One region of the Clostridium sp. AWRP genome, then DNA from elsewhere that is predicted to be linked to it. Evidence: riboswitches for the same ligand, from Rfam matches in the RefSeq annotation. Region 1 holds a riboswitch; the other holds the start of a gene.
What was found. A riboswitch is a leader RNA that binds a small molecule or an ion and turns the genes downstream of it on or off. The one in region 1 is predicted to bind cobalamin.
Positions count from the first base shown of each region.

Region 1 (8,500 bases):
AGAAGCTTGGCAGTAGATGGAATTACTTTGCCAAGTATAAACTGGTAATCTTCATTTGGAGTATAATTTATTTTTAATTTACTGGAATCAATACTTATAGGTACATTTCCTATAGTTGGTGCATCAAAAAATACATTTCCATCACAAGTAACATTATACTTGCTTATTAAATCGGCATCTTTACCAAATTCCGGAACTACCTTAAAAGTTGCCGTCGTTTTAAGACAATCATCTGTATTCTTAATAGGTTCAGTTCCAGGGACAAACATTTTGTCTGGGACTGTTACCTGCACATCTACTACTACCTTTGTTACTGTCTTAGTTGAACTATCAGGGTTTAAGTAAGGGTAGCCATCGTTTACAGAAGGATCTATCTTCCAGATCTTATCAAAGTCAAATCCAAGCTTTATGTAGCTGTCTTTATCTTTCATCTGTGCTGTAGTATAGCCTACAGGACTTCCCATAAAGGAAGGACTTGAAAATCCCAGTACATCACTATCATATGCACAGGTAGATGCACTGTCATCACCCAAACTTATAATTGGATGAAACTTATTTGATTTTCCTAAAATTTTACCATAAAAATAACTGTGATCCACGCTTCTACCTGGGTTCATACTCGTTTGTGTACAAATTCCACTACATCTACTGCCATCAGCTGTATTATCAAAAGTAACATTGCTATAACAATTATTTATATTCCCATCTATTTCATTCCAGTCATCATCTGTAAAAGCACTATCACCAACTATTCCTGCAACAGTACCATTACTATCTTCATTTGTTCTAATCATACCTTTTGTAGAACATTTAGATATTATCCCTGCACTTTGATTAGTAATCAACCCATAAGCTGCATCCTCAATTGAAGTTGAAGTAATTACTTTACTTGCATCTGTAACGGTTACATTTGCATTAACTTTAACATCTTCTACAATTCCGTCTTTTCCCACAATCCCAAACAAACCGGATACTGCATCTGTATAACTACTTATAGTGTTAAACTTTCCGTCAAAAGTACCATCAAAATTTTTATTAGTTGTAAAGGATTTTAAAGGAACACTTGATTTACTTATATCAATATCATGTATCAAAATAACTTTTTTGCCTGAATAGTCTATGCCATTATCGATATCTCCTCTGAGTTTGTTCAAGTCATCTACTGAACTTACAGTATAGTTTCCATCTGTATCCTGGGTTAAAGATGGCATTGATACCGATGGTGAAGCATCTGCCCTAGCAGTATATGGTGCAAATGTCATTAAAGTAAATATAAGCATCATAACAAGACTGATTTTTTTCCATATCCTTTTCACTTTGTTCTCCTTTCTAATTTTTCTAAAATTATATAATAAATACCAGGTTAAAAAATACATCTTAACCCGGTATCAATCTAAAAGATTTGCTTAATCAATTAGGGAAAATCTGCTTTTATTATAAAGCACCAGCTGCAGCATCAACATTCTTTTGTTTAGCTTGTAAAGTTTCTAATTGAGTTAATGCATTTGTATAAGCTGTATCTGTTTTATTTGCATGATTTGCCATTTTTGCTATAAGTGTTGTTTTATCTGCTCTTGTAAAAAATGGATCAACAAGTTTAGTAGTCGCCCAGTTATAATATCCATCAGAAGTAACCTGAGTTGGTAAATATGCACTATTTAGCCCCATATCTGCTCCCATTGCTGCTGTAAATTCCCAACGAATTACAGCTCCATCTGGTACATTATCTAATGCTGTACTTCCGTTATAATAAGTACTGTCATGATTCAATTCATTATTTACTGTAAACATCCAACCTGAAATTCCATCGCATTCCTTTTCACTTAAATAATTTACATCGGTAACAATAGGTTGATGTGGTAAATCTTTTCTGAAAACAATACCTTTAGTTAATTTTTTAAGATTGTTCGTAAATAAATAATCTTTAAAAGCATCTTGATTATCTGTAGCATCCTTAAAACCTGTTATATAACTTCCATACTGGCTTGAAACTATATTTACATTTCCATCACCTACAGCCTGTTTTGTAGCATCAGCAATAGTATTCGTATCACTGAGTGTAACTTTTACTGGCTGTAAAATAGGTGCTTGTCCTAAAACATTTTTCTCAACATCCACATAGACAGTCTTTGTTTGAGCAGCTGAGGCAGCATGAACACTGTTAAAAGCAGATGGTGCAGCCGCAGCTCCCAAAGTTAATGTTGTTATACACAAAGTTGCAAATAATTTGTTTTTTAATCTTCTAATCATTTTATACACTCCTCCAAATTTTTAATTGTTGCTTGTCCAAATTTAAAAGACAATGATAAAATTTTTATATCACCTCCTGGAAATTAAAATGTAATGGCAATCATATTTTTAACCTTTGTGAAAAATAAACTAGGTGGTAATTCAGGTGAGATTAAGTTAACGTAAAAATATATTTGTGTAAATAAAAGATAAAAAGAGACCCTCTTTCTTTCGAAGGTCTCCAGTATACGACATGAATTTATGAATATTTAATGTAAACAGATGTTATTGGCATTGAATACTTACCTTTCCCACCGAAAGAACCATATACACTTGTAACAGGCAGGTATACTGGCTTGGTATCATCTTACTTTTCACACCTTCCCAAAGATTATATCTTCAGTGGCATATTGTGAATTTCATCTTCCTTACAGCAGCGGGGGCTGCAGTGGCTTTTAACCACTTTCCCTATTAATTCCTTAAAAAGAAACCTGTTCAATATTATTATTTAATTTACAATTGTCATTACTTTCATGTTACATCTCTTTTATTTATTTGTCAATAATTTATAAAATTTTTATTAAATTAATGTGAACCACAATATTATGACTTTTGTTATTAAATACTGTCTAGTAAGCTTGTCCTAAAAATGCCTGTCACTTAATTCAGTATCATTTTTTAGGATTTATATTGATTTCTCCAAAAGTATTCTCATAATTTTCAATTGATTTCAATAAAATCATACTCATGCTCTTTGCTTGTTGTGGGCTCATAAATATTTTTACACTATCTTCTACATCTTTTTTGTATACTTTCATAAATTCTAACTGAAAATCGTATACAGTTCCGGAAAGTTCCACCCTATTTGAATATAATTCCTTCTCTTCTTCTAATTTCATATTTTCATCCATAAGATTCACCCTTGCCTTTCATATTTTTTGTTTAATTTATTTCTTTAATTATCTCGTAGCTTTATATAATATCTAATAACTAAAAAAGAACCACTAGGGTTCTCTCATGTCAATATAACCGTTTACTTTTAATTATAAGCAGTTTAAAATATCAACCTCTTCCCCTCCGAAAGAATTAACTACATATCAGGCAGGCTTCCTGGCTCAGATTCATCTTACTCCCCTGTCTTCCCGGATATAAATCCAGTGACATAATTAAGGTTTCATCCTCCATACAGTAACGGTGGGCTGCAGTGTTTATTACACTTTTCCTTTTAACTATCACGTTTGACAGCACCTAATACTAAATATTAAATTTTTATTATCTTTATATTAAGGTTAGTACATATTTTTTCAAAAGTCAACATTATTTTCCTGAAAAACTTGTACAGGTAATAAAAAGCTTCTACAGAATAACTAATTCATCCTATAGAAGCTTTTTTATTGTTTATTTATTTTGACTGGACAGGTATATCTATAATATCTGAAAGAGGATTCATATTTTCAAGACTGTCCCATACAAATGCCTTCAATTTATATATTCCTTTTTCTGGAAGTTTCATAATACCTGTTAAAATAGATGAATCTCCATTTTTTATCGTCTGCTTACCGCATATATAATTGATGAATTTACCACTCTCATTATATAGTGCTACTAATAGTGATGCATCCTTGTCTTTACCAGAATTATTCTCTGCCTTTACAGATACTTTCGCATCATTGCCTAATTTAAATGAAATATCCTTTGTCAAATTAGTTATCTTTATTGGTTTTGGCGTATTATTTTCCGTAACAGTAACTGTACACTGTGCCTTTGCATCCTTGTTGTCTTCAGACACTGCTGTTATTGTTGCTGTTCCTGCCTTTACTGCTGTTACCTTTCCGTTTTCATCTACTGCTGCTATAGTTTTATCACTGCTTGACCAATCTACTTTTTTATTTGCTGCATTATTCGGCGTTACAGCTACTGTAAGCTGCAGTGTATCTCCTTCTGTAAGACTTGTACTTGTCTTGTCAAGACTTATACCTGTTACGCTTACTGGCTGCGGCGGTATATCCTTAGTTACTGTTACAGCACAAACTCCTCCATAACTATCATCATCTGTTTTTGCATAAATATATGCCGTTCCTGGATTAACTCCTGTTATTACACCTTCACTTGAAACTTTAGCCACATTTGCATCAGTACTTCCCCATACAACCCCTTTATCTGATGGAATTTCATTTGCAATTTTTTGAACTCCACCTGTTTTTATTGATATCTGACCGGGTGATAGTTTAGCATTTTTACCACAAATTATCATGGTAGAATCAGGATATTTTGTGTCTTTAGTATTGTCCTTAGTAAAACTTGTATCTGTTAAGTCTAATACAGAAAGATTGGTACAACCCGAAAAACATCCATTTCCCAATTGTGTTACACTACCTGGTATTTTCATATATTCCAGTGACGTGCAGCCACTGAAAGCTAAGTTGCCTACACTTTTAACCGTATTTGAAATTTCTACAGAAGCTAAAAGTTTACTATTTGAAAAACATGAAAAAGGAATACTTGGTATTCCTTCAGGTAATTTAATAGAAGTCAGTTTACTAGAAGCAAATGCAAACATTTTATTTTTTATGTCTTTCATACCTGTACATCCACTAAAGTCCAAACCCTTTGGTATTGTCCAGTCAAATTTAAGTTTTTTAAAACTAAGGTTTGTTAAATCTTTGTTATCCGACAGGTTTATAGCTGATACTCCTTTAAGATATTTCATTACATCCATATCACTATCGGTAATATCTAAATTTGAAAGGTCAATAGTTCCTTTTATAGATGCTAGATCATCCGGTGTGAAATATCCCTCATAGTCACTGTCTTTTCCTGCTGCTAGGGCAAGTTTGTTTTTCAACTTTACATTATTAATAACAATAGCTCCCTGACCATCAACAACTGTTACAGCACAAGATGCCGTTTTATTTCCATCTTCAGTATTTGCAGTTATAGTTGCGGTTCCTACTTTTATTGCCGTTACTTTTCCACTTTTATCTACCGCTGCTACTGTAGGATCACTACTTGACCAATCCACCTTTGGGTTAGTTGCATCGTTTGGTGTTATGGTTGGCATAAGCTGCAATGCAGCTTTTGGTATCAACTTAACACTTGTTTTGTCGAGAATTATTCCCGTCACACTTACATTTTCTTTTATTGTTATTGTGCACTGTGCTTTTGCATCCCTGTTGTCTTCAGATACGGCTGTTATTACGGCTGTTCCTTTTTTTAATGCTGTTACCTTTCCATTTTCATCCACTGATGCCACTGTAGGATCACTGCTTGACCAATCTATTTTTGTATTAGTTGCATATTTAGGCGTTATAGCCACTGTAAGCTGCAGTGTATCTCCTTTCATTAGATATGCACTCGTTTTATCAAGACCTATTCCTGTTACTTTTACTGGCTGTGATTGTGACAGCTTTTTCTCTGCGTCAGTCAATTTATCCATCGTTTCCTGCTTTATTGAAGCTTTTTTAACATCACTTAATTTATCATATGCATCTCTTGCGGCATCAACCTTTTCCTTATCAGCTGAAGTAATTTTATATACATCCGGCAGTGCTGCTATTGCATTGTTTACAGGGACTGTAGAATCTTTGACATCTGTACAATCAAAAATTGAGACTCTGCCTTCAGCTGCACGTACAAGCGAATCCAATCCCCTACATATTTGTGCAGATTCATAAGATGAATTATCAAAATCAGTAGTACCATTTTTCACATCAAACTTCTCAAGTACACCATCCAAAATAGTCTTGCCGTCTTTTATATACATCTTGTCAAAAATATTGGCATGTGCCATTCCAAGTGTCATATACACCTGGGCATTGGTCCAGGCATTATTTAAATCAATTTTGCCATCAAGATCTACACTGCCGCCCCAGAAAGATCCCTTATAAGTCTGGGCATTTGAAAACTGTGCAAATACATGATCCATAGCCTGCTTTACGTCATAGTACTTGTCTCCTGGTTTTGCATCTGGATTATAATAAGCTGCAATTGGTTGTAATTTCATAGTCCACATATCAGGAGTAGTATTTCCTATTACTGCTGACCCATCAGCACCTTTTGACCCAAGTGCACCCTTGGCCCATTCATGTATATATCCATCTAAATCATCTTTAGTAATGTGCTTTCCATCATTAGGAATAAGATCAATATAATTACGAGAAGTTAATGCATAAATTGCATACTGCGGCGTAAAATATTGATTTGATGCTTTCACATACTCCTTATTTGAAATTATGTCTATTAAATCATAAGCTTTTATATCTCTTGGATCATAGCCTATAGCAGTAATTGCCAGAACTAACTTCTCCCATTCCGTCATCTTTACATCCCGAGCAGTTACCCCTGCATCTTTCATTTTCTGCAAGCCTGTCTGTATACTCTTAAACCAGTCATCATAATATCCTGCTCTTATTCCCGTATAGCCAGAACGTGCCGATGAAAATATTCCCCAGTCCTCATCTGAAAAAGTAACAGTTCCTTCTTTTCCTGGAGCTGCAGATTTGTCTCCACCCCAGCTAAATTTAGGTACATCTCCTGTAATACCTAGTTTGGTGCCTAATTTGGTATAAAGAATATCTTCTGCCTTTTTTGCATCTTCAATCTGCTGCTTTTGTTCATCTTGTGTAGGTCCTGCTGCACCATTATCAAGGAGTTTAGCAGTTGACGACAGAACTTTACCAAGTACAAACTGATAATCCTCATTTGAATTATAATTTATCTTAACCTTACTGGTATCAATATCTATAGGCACGTCTCCAATAGTTGGTGCATTTAAAAATACATCTCCACTATAGGTTGCGCTAACATTATATTTGCTTATTAGCTCTTTATCTTCATCAGATCTTGGAACTATTTTAAAAGTTGCCGTTGTCTTAAGACTATCATCTGTATTATAAATAATTGGGGAAGTAGGAACAATATAAGTTTTATCATCAGCCGTTACCTGCACATCTACAGTCACTTTTGCTGCTGTTTTTTGTGTGTTTTCTGAATTTAAATATGGATATCCATTATTTGAAGAATCTATTTTCCAGGTTTTATCAAAATCAAAGTCTAGAGCTGTATATGTATCTTTATTTTTCATTTCTGCAGTTGTATAACCTTTGGGGTTACCATTATCAGAAGAAGATGGGGTATAACCTAATACATCTTTATCATATGCACAATTTTCTGCACTTGTGGTAACTCCAGTTTTACTATCATAATAGGTTGAACATAGGATTGGTTGGCATTTATCGCTATGTTCACCAGTATAATTTCCTGTAAATTTACCATAAAAATAGCAGTGATCTAATTGTTCACCACCCATTGAACAAATTCCTGCATATCTCACCATTTCCTCTGATGATTGATTATCAATAATTACATTACTGTAACAATCTTTTAAGTACCCAGCTGCAATACTACTTGTTTGTCCAATTGTATCCCTAGCAACTATTCCTGCTTCAAAAAAAACTTTAACCTTATTTGTAATTGTTCCTGTTGAAAAACAGCGAATAATTGTTCCACTTGCTTCATTAGCAATTAGTCCATAATTTTCAATTTTATCACCTTCAATAACTACGTTAGCATCAATCCTAGCATTCTCCACAATACCATCTTTATTAATAATATTGAATAAACCAGATTTGGGATCATTATAGTTACTTATAGTATGAAATTTTCCATTAAAAGTACCATTAAACGTATTTTGTGTTGTAAAAGATTTCAAAGGTAATTCAGATTTACCTACATCAATATCCTGAGTTAACAGAACATTTTTACCCGAATAGTCTATTCCCTTATCAATATCCCCCCTGAGTTTGTTTAAGTCTTTTACTGAACTTACCGTATAATTTCCATCTTTATCTTGAGTTAAAGAGGGCGTTGATGTTGTTGGTACGGTATCTGCCATAACCGTGTATGGTGCAAATGTCATTAATGTAAATATAAGCATCATAACAAAACTTGCCTTTTTCCATATCTTTTTCATTTCATTCTCCTTTCTAAATTCTAAGATTATGTAATATAAACTAATCTTAATATTATTAATTTTTAAGTTCTTGCTTGTATACCATCTCCTTAAAAAGATACGCTTAAAATTTTCGAAGACTTTTTGTATTCCTCAATTATAGGCTTAAAATATTTTTCCTCACCTTTTTTTCTACATTCTATTGCGTCTTCCAATTTATCAAAATATCCTAAATGTTTTTCTTTTCCTGCAAGAGTTAAACGTACTCTCCATTTACTTCTTTTTTTATCCCAATTAATACCTTTGTAACCACTAGAATTA
Region 1 is NZ_CP029758.2:2,519,762-2,528,261, forward strand. It holds gene DMR38_RS11585 (cell surface protein) at 1-1,316, opposite strand, end outside; gene DMR38_RS11590 (hypothetical protein) at 1,435-2,250, opposite strand; cobalamin riboswitch at 2,553-2,739, opposite strand; gene DMR38_RS11595 (DUF3467 domain-containing protein) at 2,901-3,140, opposite strand; cobalamin riboswitch at 3,312-3,496, opposite strand; gene DMR38_RS22305 (Ig-like domain-containing protein) at 3,632-8,200, opposite strand; gene DMR38_RS11615 (hypothetical protein) at 8,290-8,500, opposite strand, start outside.

Region 2 (8,500 bases), 2.1 Mb from region 1:
AGATTTAGTTACAGCACTGCTTATATCAAAGGAAGAACTATCAAATCTATTTTTATGGGAATCTGATCTGGCAAGAAATAAAAGATCCTCTATGAGTTTAGTCATTCGTGTAGTTTCAATCTTAATGTTTTTAAGCCATTTACCCTGGCTTTCTACGGTTTCATCTTTATTGTCTAGTACTATATCTAAATTAGTGGTTATAACTGCAAGTGGAGTCCGAAGTTCATGGGATGCATCTGCAGTAAAAGCTTTTTGTTTTTTCCACGCACTTATAATAGGTTTTAGAGATATATTGGCAAGGAATAAGCTTATTATAAATACAAAAACAAGACTTATTATGTAAATTATTACAGATATAGTAATTAATCGATGCAATACTTCATCGTCGAAGGACTTATCCTGAAAAACCACAATAAATCCGTAACTTTTAGGAACTTTAATGTACCTTAAAATGTAATTTTCATATGTTGTAGTACCCTTTGGTTTAGTTTCCTTTAATATTTGTTCTAGTAGTTCTTTATGGCTTTTTTCAGACAATGGAGAATTAGGAGATATTTCTTCAATTTGGTTTTTAAAATTTATTTTTATAAAAAAACTTTCAGAAGAAGTCATGTTTTTGTCATGAGGCCTGGAGGGAGGAATATTTTCCATTTCAGCCGTTTTATCCATATGAATATAGGCAGAATGTTCAAAACTTGTACTCATAAGTATATATATGCCTGAAAATATGGTTATCAATACTAAGCTTGTAAGTATTAAATTGATTAGAATAAGTTGTATTTTTAATTTACGGAACATAATTTAAACCTCTTTTAAGCAGTAGCCTATGCCTCTTATAGTTTCAATGACTACATTACATTTTAATTCTCTTAGCTTTTTTCTCAAATAGGAAAAGTAAACTTCAATATTGTTATTCATTTCTACGTCGGAATCAAGGCCCCATACTCTATCTAGTATCTGATCTTTAGTTAGAACTTGATTTTTATTACGGGCTAAAAGTTCTAGAAGTTGGGATTCTTTTGTAGTAAGTTTAGTTTTCTTACCATTGCATTCAATTTCTCCCCTCAGTGGATCGAAAATTAGTGAGGACAGTTTAATAGTTCCATGCTGGATAAAGTCTGTATGCCTTCTGCTGAGAGCCCTTATTCTAGCTAGTAACTCTTCTTTAGAAAATGGCTTTATAAGATAGTCATCTGCTCCATTGTCAAGTCCTTCGACTCTATTTTCGATGGAATCCATGGCTGTAAGCATAAGTACTGGGGTTTCAATACCTTTTTCCCTTATGAATTTTAAAATATCAAGTCCGTTTTTTTCGGGAAGCATTCTGTCAAGTATTATCAAATCATATATTTCGGATTCTGCCATTTCTTCCCCGGTAATTCCGTCATAAGCTGCATCTACAACATAATTGTTTTTCTTTAAGATATAGACTAAAGCATCCGAAAGCATGACTTCATCTTCAACTAAAAGTAATCTCATAATAAAAATTCCCTCCTTATATTTAATTATTATACTATAAATTATTGATTTTAAATTTAATTTACGTTTATTATTATTCTTTTAAGTTTCTTTTAAGGTTGAAACCTCAAAATAATAACTAAGCTAGATCGATAAAGTTTCTAATATTATGCACTTGAAAGAAAATAGGCTAGTGTACTGACTAGTTATTTCTTTGAAAATGCTTTAAATTGAGGTGAATAGCATGAATGAAAATCTAATGTATTCTATAGTAGTACCACTGTATAATGAGGAACTAGTAATAGATGAAAGTTATAGAAGACTTAAAAAAGTTATGGACTCTACTTTAGAGAGTTATGAAATTATATTTATAAATGATGGAAGTATCGATAAGACCAGGGAAAAGACAGAAAAGATATGTAATGAGGATAAGAACATAAGACTTATCAATTTTTCGAGAAATTTTGGCCATCAATGTGCTATAACTGCAGGAATGGAAAACTCCATAGGGCAGGCTGTAGTTGTAATAGATGCAGATCTTCAAGATCCTCCAGAAGTTATTTTAGATATGATTAAGAAGTGGAAGGAAGGCTATGATGTTGTCTACGGAAAAAGGGCTAAGAGGGAAGGAGAATCATTTTTCAAGAGATTCACAGCAAGGTCATTTTATAGATTATTAAAGAGTATGACTAGCATTGATATTCCTGTAGACACTGGAGATTTTAGACTTATAGATAGGAAAGTATGCAATGCATTAAATTCGCTGCCGGAAAAAAACAGATATGTGAGGGGACTTGTAAGTTGGGTTGGATACAAACAGACTTTTGTAGAATTTGTAAGGCATGAAAGGTTTGCAGGGGATAGTAAATATCCACTTAAAAAAATGTTGAAATTGGCCTTTGATGGTATAACTTCATTTTCTTATAAGCCGCTTATGCTTGCTGGATATTTGGGAGGACTATCACTTTTTATTGGATTTGTTTCAATCATAGTTGAGTTTATAAAATGTATATTACAGAAAATAAGTATAGTAAATTTTGGGCTCATAATATCAATTGATTTGATAATGTTTGGGATAATATTAAGTTGCATGGGTATAATAGGCCAGTACATCGGAAGAATTTTTGACGAAAGTAAGGGAAGACCTAATTATGTTATTGAAAATATAGTAAATAAGGCATTTGAAAGAAAATAACAAGTCAAAGATGTGGCGGATATTTCTTTTAAAATGCTTAATAGAAAGGAGTAGATAAATGTGGATCAATTAATTAAAACTATGAATTTTATTTTCAATGGTAAACTAAAACTACTAAGTCGTTTTTCTGCCACTGGTGTAATAAATACAATAATAGATTTTGCTGTATTTACTATTTGCCAAAGTGTATTTGGATTGCATTATACAATAAGCCAGGTTATAGGATATAGTTTTGGAGTTGTAAATAGCTTCATATTCAACAAAAAGTGGACTTTTGAATACAAAAGTTCTGGAAAAAAGGTGATTCGAGAGTTATCTCAATTTGCAATAGTAAATCTCATTTCACTTATTGCAACACTCGTGTTTATGAGACTCTTAATAAATGATTTTAATTTAAACGTCTATTTATCAAAAATAGTTGTAACACTCATAGCTCAGGTAATAAATTTTTTATTATATAAAATATGGGTATTTAATTAGGGAGGAAAACTTATGAAAAGATTAAAATTTACAAAAGAAAGATTTGCACTATGTATAATTCTGGCCATATCTGCAATATTAAATTTTGCGAATTTAACTATAGAAGGATACGGAAATGGATATTATGCTGCAGGTGTAAAGAGTATGCTTATGAATTTTAAAAATTTCTTTTTCGTATCATTTGACCCCGCTGGATTTGTATCTATTGACAAGCCGCCTTTAGGTTTCTGGATACAAACTATATCAGCGAAAATATTTGGATTTAGCGGATGGAGTATATTATTTCCCGAGGCTCTTGCCGGAGTAATTTCAGTTGGAATCTTATATTATATAGTAAAAAGATCTTTTGGGGAGATAGCAGGACTTATATCAGCTCTATGTCTTGCAATAACACCAGTTTTTGTATCAACCAGCAGGAATAATACTATAGACAATCTATTAATTGTGACATTACTTTTTGCCTGCCTATTTTTATCCAAAGCTGCTGAAAAAGGCAAGCTTAAATATCTAATAATAAGTTTGGTTCTTGTAGGATTAGGGTTTAATATAAAAATGCTTCAGGCGTATATGATAGCTCCTGCTCTATATATAACTTATTTGATTTCTTCAGCTGTACCTGTAAAACAAAGAATAAAACACTTGATTATAAGTACACTTATTCTTGGAGTAATATCTTTATCATGGGCAATAGCAGTTGACTTGATTCCATCACAAAACAGACCTTTTGTAGGAAGCAGCACAAATAACACTGTTACTGAACTTATATTTGGACATAATGGACTGGAGAGACTTAGCAGTACTAATGGTGGTATGGGTAGAGGAGCATCAGGAAAGGGAAGAAATCCTCAATCTAAAGAATTTAGAAGTGGTTTCAGCAAAAATCAAGCAAATTCACAAAGTGGAAACAGTAATGTTCCTGGTGCAATGATACCTCTACAAAATTCGGAAAATTCTTCCAAAGGTCCACAAGGAGGTCCGGGAGGTCAGAATACACAAGGCAATTCCCAAAATCAAGGTGGTGGACCTGGCGGATCAAATGGACTTTCAGGAAGCTTTGGAGGACAGACAACAGCAGGTGTTACTAGATTATTTTCTAAAAATGTTTTGTCAGACCAGATAGTTTGGTTTTTACCTTTAGCTATATTTGGACTTGCTGCAGCTGTAATAGTAGAAAAGCTTAAATTTCCATTTGATAATAAGAAAAAATTAGGGGTAACATTATGGGCATTATGGCTGATACCTGAATTCATATATTTCAGCTGTACTAAAGGATTGTTTCATCCATATTATTTAAGTATGATGGCCCCTCCAATTGCAGCTTTATGTGGAATAGGACTTACTTCAATGTGGAAGCTATATAAGGAAGGCAGTATAAAATCATGGATAATGCCTGTAGCATTTATTGTAGAAGGATTGGTACATCTTTTGATGTTATCTTATTTTACTACTATATCCACTATTATAAAATCTATAATTATAGCAGCTATCATATTGTGTTTTGCATCTTCTGCACTGCTTATAATATACAGATTAGTCAAGAAAGGAAATTTGGAACAAGGTAATAATGAAGGGTTTGCTAAAATATTTGGAGCACTTGCACTTGTAGGAATTTTAGTAACACCTGCTATCGGCTCTGCTGCTGCTATAACTCACAGCTTGAGTTCTTTGCCTGCTGCAGGATTGGAGCTTTTATCAAATGGAAAATCGAACAATTTCATGATGATGGATGGACAGAATAGCAGTAGGAATTCAAAGCTTATAAAATTCCTTGAAAGTCATACTTCAAATGAAAAATATGCTCTTGTAGTTTCAAGTTCTGCTTCTGCTGAAGATATAATAATTGAAAGCGGCAAAAGCGTAATGGCTCTTGGAGGTTTCTCAGGATCTGACAAGATACTTTCTCTTGATCAATTTAAACAAATGGTTAAAAAAGGTGAGGTGAGATATGTACTTACAGGAGGTATGGGAGGAAGAGATTCTCAGGATATAATGAATTGGATTCAGAAAAATGGCAAAGCTGTTTCAACTACTGAATGGAAAGATACTACTAATTCTCAAGCTCAAAAAAGTGAAAGTTCTACTAATAATACTGCTAATAGTGAAATAGATAGTAACTCAACAAGAAACAGCAACTTACATTTTCAAGGAATGGGCCGCATGGACAATGAAACACTGTATGATTTAAAAGGCACTGTAAAATAGAGGTAGAGTTTCTAAACAAAAAAATAAACTTATACTCCGGATATTTTTAATAATTAAAAATTAAGAGTTAAGAATTAATAGTTATGGATGATTTTCTTCCGTTAGTACTTCAGAAAATATGAAACATAGCATCACTTATCCAAAGATTCAATAAGTTTCAAATTTAAAATTTTTCGCAGCGTAGAGGAGAAAAATTCACCTTTACTATTCATTCTTAATTATCAATTCTTAACTTAAAAATATGATTGTGTATAAGTTGATTCTTTTTATGATAATGTTATAATTAAAATGAAAATTAATGTTGTAAAATAAAATTTAATAAATAATAGTATAGGTTTAATTATATTTAATTAAAAGGGAATCAGGTAAAAATCCTGAACTATCTTGTAGCTGTATTAGGTGAATTTAAGTAGGACAAGCCACTTGTAAATAGGGAAGGCGTACTTAGATGATGAAGCTTAAGTCAGAAGACCTGCCTATATAATAGGCCATTAACTCTACAAGTGATAGGGGGCATTGTAATAAATAAAGCATTTATTACTTATGTTTTATGTGTGAATACCTTTTAACACTTAGTTAAAAGGTTTTTTAGGTATATAGTAAAGTTATATTTTAATTATAATAATATAGTTGTAATATTGGAGTTGATAAAATGATACAACTTATAGGGGTAAAAAGTGAATGTGATATTGAAATAAGGCAAAGGTTCTCTATTGTATCGTCAAAATTAGAAAATAAGTTAAAGAATGTTTATAAAATTACGGGAAACGTTTTAATTTTGAGTACTTGTAACAGAACAGAAATATATGTGGATTCTAATACACAAGGGGAAGAAATAATAAATGCTGTATTTAATGCTTTAGGTTGGAGTATAGAACTTACTACATATACCTTCTATGCAAAGAATAAAGATGCTATTAAGCATTTAATGGAAGTAAGTTGTGGTTTCCATTCTAAAATTTTGGGAGAAGATCAAATTTTAGGACAAATTAAGACTGCATATAATATGGCATTAAAAGCTAAGACTATAAAAGGACAGCTTCAGAGGCTATTTCAGAATGCAATAACTTGTGGTAAGAAGTTTAAGAATGACTGTGAAATGTATAAAATACCTGTATCTGTACCATCAATAGCTGTTAAAGAGGCAGAAAAGAGCAAAGTAAAAAGGTATATGGTAATTGGGTTTGGAGAAATAGGAAAGCTTGTACTCAAATATTTAGCTGGTTTGAATACTGAAATTGTATATATCGTAGTGCGTGATTTGAATAAAGTTAAAGACTTATATGAAAATTGTAATTGGATTAAGTTTATAACTTTTAAAGAAAGAAAAGCTTATTATAGCAATGTGGATTGTATTATAAGCTGTACTTCTGCACCTCATGCTGTAGTCTACAAAGAAGAACTTCCTAAAAAGAAATTTCTCATATTTGATCTTGCAGTACCTAAAGATGTAGATGCAGATGTATTAACTCTTCCGGATGTAAAAGTATATGACATAGATAATATAAGTAGCATTGATGAAAATAATAAGATTATGCGAAAAGAAAAGATGGAAAAGTACAGGTATATCATCAAGGAATATATAGATGAATTCATAAAATGGCAGTCCTTAGATGAGCTTTCACCGGAAATACAGAAGATGAAAAATTTCGGAAGTGAAATATGTGAAAAGAGAATAGAGACTTTTAAAAATAAAAGGTATACAAAGGATAATGAAGTACTCGTACAAACTATGATACAGAGTACAGCCAAAGTTTATATAAACAGGGCTATAGATGTATTAAAAGAAGCAAAACTTCAAGGAAAAGAAGATGAATATTTAAAGCTTATAAATAAAATATTCTGTTAATGATGAAGAAATGGAGATGTAAAACTTAATGAGAAATGATGATATATTTAATGAATCTAAATTATACATGCCAGGAGGAGTAAATAGTCCTGTTAGAGCATTTAAAGATGTGCCATTGAATCCACCTGTTATAAAGAGGGGAAAAGGAGCTTATATCTATGATGAAGATGATAATAAATACATAGATTTTGTATGTTCCTGGGGCCCTATGATTTTGGGACACTGTGATGATGATGTGGTAAAGGCTATAAAGGACACGAGTGAAAATGCTATATCTTTTGGTGCTACTACAGAGCTTGAATTGGAGCTCGCAAAATATGTATGTACTACTTTGGATAATGTAGAAATGCTTAGAATGGTAAATTCAGGAACAGAAGCAACTATGAGTGCAGTAAAGCTTGCTAGGGGATGTACTGGAAAAAATAAGATAATAAAATTTGCAGGCTGTTATCACGGCCATTTTGATGATTTTTTAGTAGAAGCAGGTTCTGGAGTCATGACAGAAGGAATTCCGGGAAGTGCTGGAGTTCCTGAAGACAGTGTAAAAAATACTCTAATAGCTAAATATAATGATCTTTCTAGTGTGGAGAAAATTTTTGAGAAACATGGCAAAGATATTGCAGCAATTATAGTGGAACCAGTAGCAGGAAATATGGGGGTAATTCCTGGAGATGCCAGTTTCTTAAAGGGGCTTCGCAGTATTTGTGATAAAAATGGAAGCTTGCTTATTTTTGATGAAGTAATGAGTGGATTTAGAGTGGCCTATAAAGGTGCTCAGAGCATTTATGGAATAAAACCAGATATAACTACTTTTGCAAAAATTATAGGAGGAGGTCTTCCTTGTGGTGCCTACGGCGGTAGAAAAGAAATTATGGAGAAACTTTCACCAATGGGACCTGTTTATCAGGCAGGAACGATGTCCGGAAATCCTCTTGTAATGGCTGCAGGAATTGCAACTTTAAAGAAATTACATGACAATCCTGATTACTATGAACATCTTGAAAAATTAGGTGCAAAATTGGAACAGGGAATAAAAGATGTAGCAAAAAAGAAGGACATAAATGTTGTAGTAAATAGGTGCGGAGCAATGTTTGCTATATTCTTTACTAAAGATTCAGAAGTTAGAAATTATGAAGATGCTAAAAAATGTGATACTGCTCTTTTTGCGAAGTATTTTCAACATATGATAAGCAAAGGCATTTATATTGCTCCTTCTCAATTTGAAGCTGTATTTTTAAATGTAAAGCATACTGAAGGGAATATTGATAAATTCTTAGAGGCATTTAGTACGTTTGAAGCCTAAAGTGTAGATTACT
Region 2 is NZ_CP029758.2:404,808-413,307, forward strand. It holds gene DMR38_RS01865 (ATP-binding protein) at 1-798, opposite strand, end outside; gene DMR38_RS01870 (response regulator transcription factor) at 802-1,479, opposite strand; gene DMR38_RS01875 (glycosyltransferase family 2 protein) at 1,703-2,653, shown strand; gene DMR38_RS01880 (GtrA family protein) at 2,735-3,133, shown strand; gene DMR38_RS01885 (glycosyltransferase family 39 protein) at 3,146-5,335, shown strand; cobalamin riboswitch at 5,651-5,830, shown strand; gene hemA (glutamyl-tRNA reductase) at 5,988-7,184, shown strand; gene hemL (glutamate-1-semialdehyde 2,1-aminomutase) at 7,213-8,487, shown strand.
Region 2: another riboswitch for cobalamin. It lies ahead of hemA (glutamyl-tRNA reductase); the one in region 1 lies ahead of DMR38_RS11595 (DUF3467 domain-containing protein).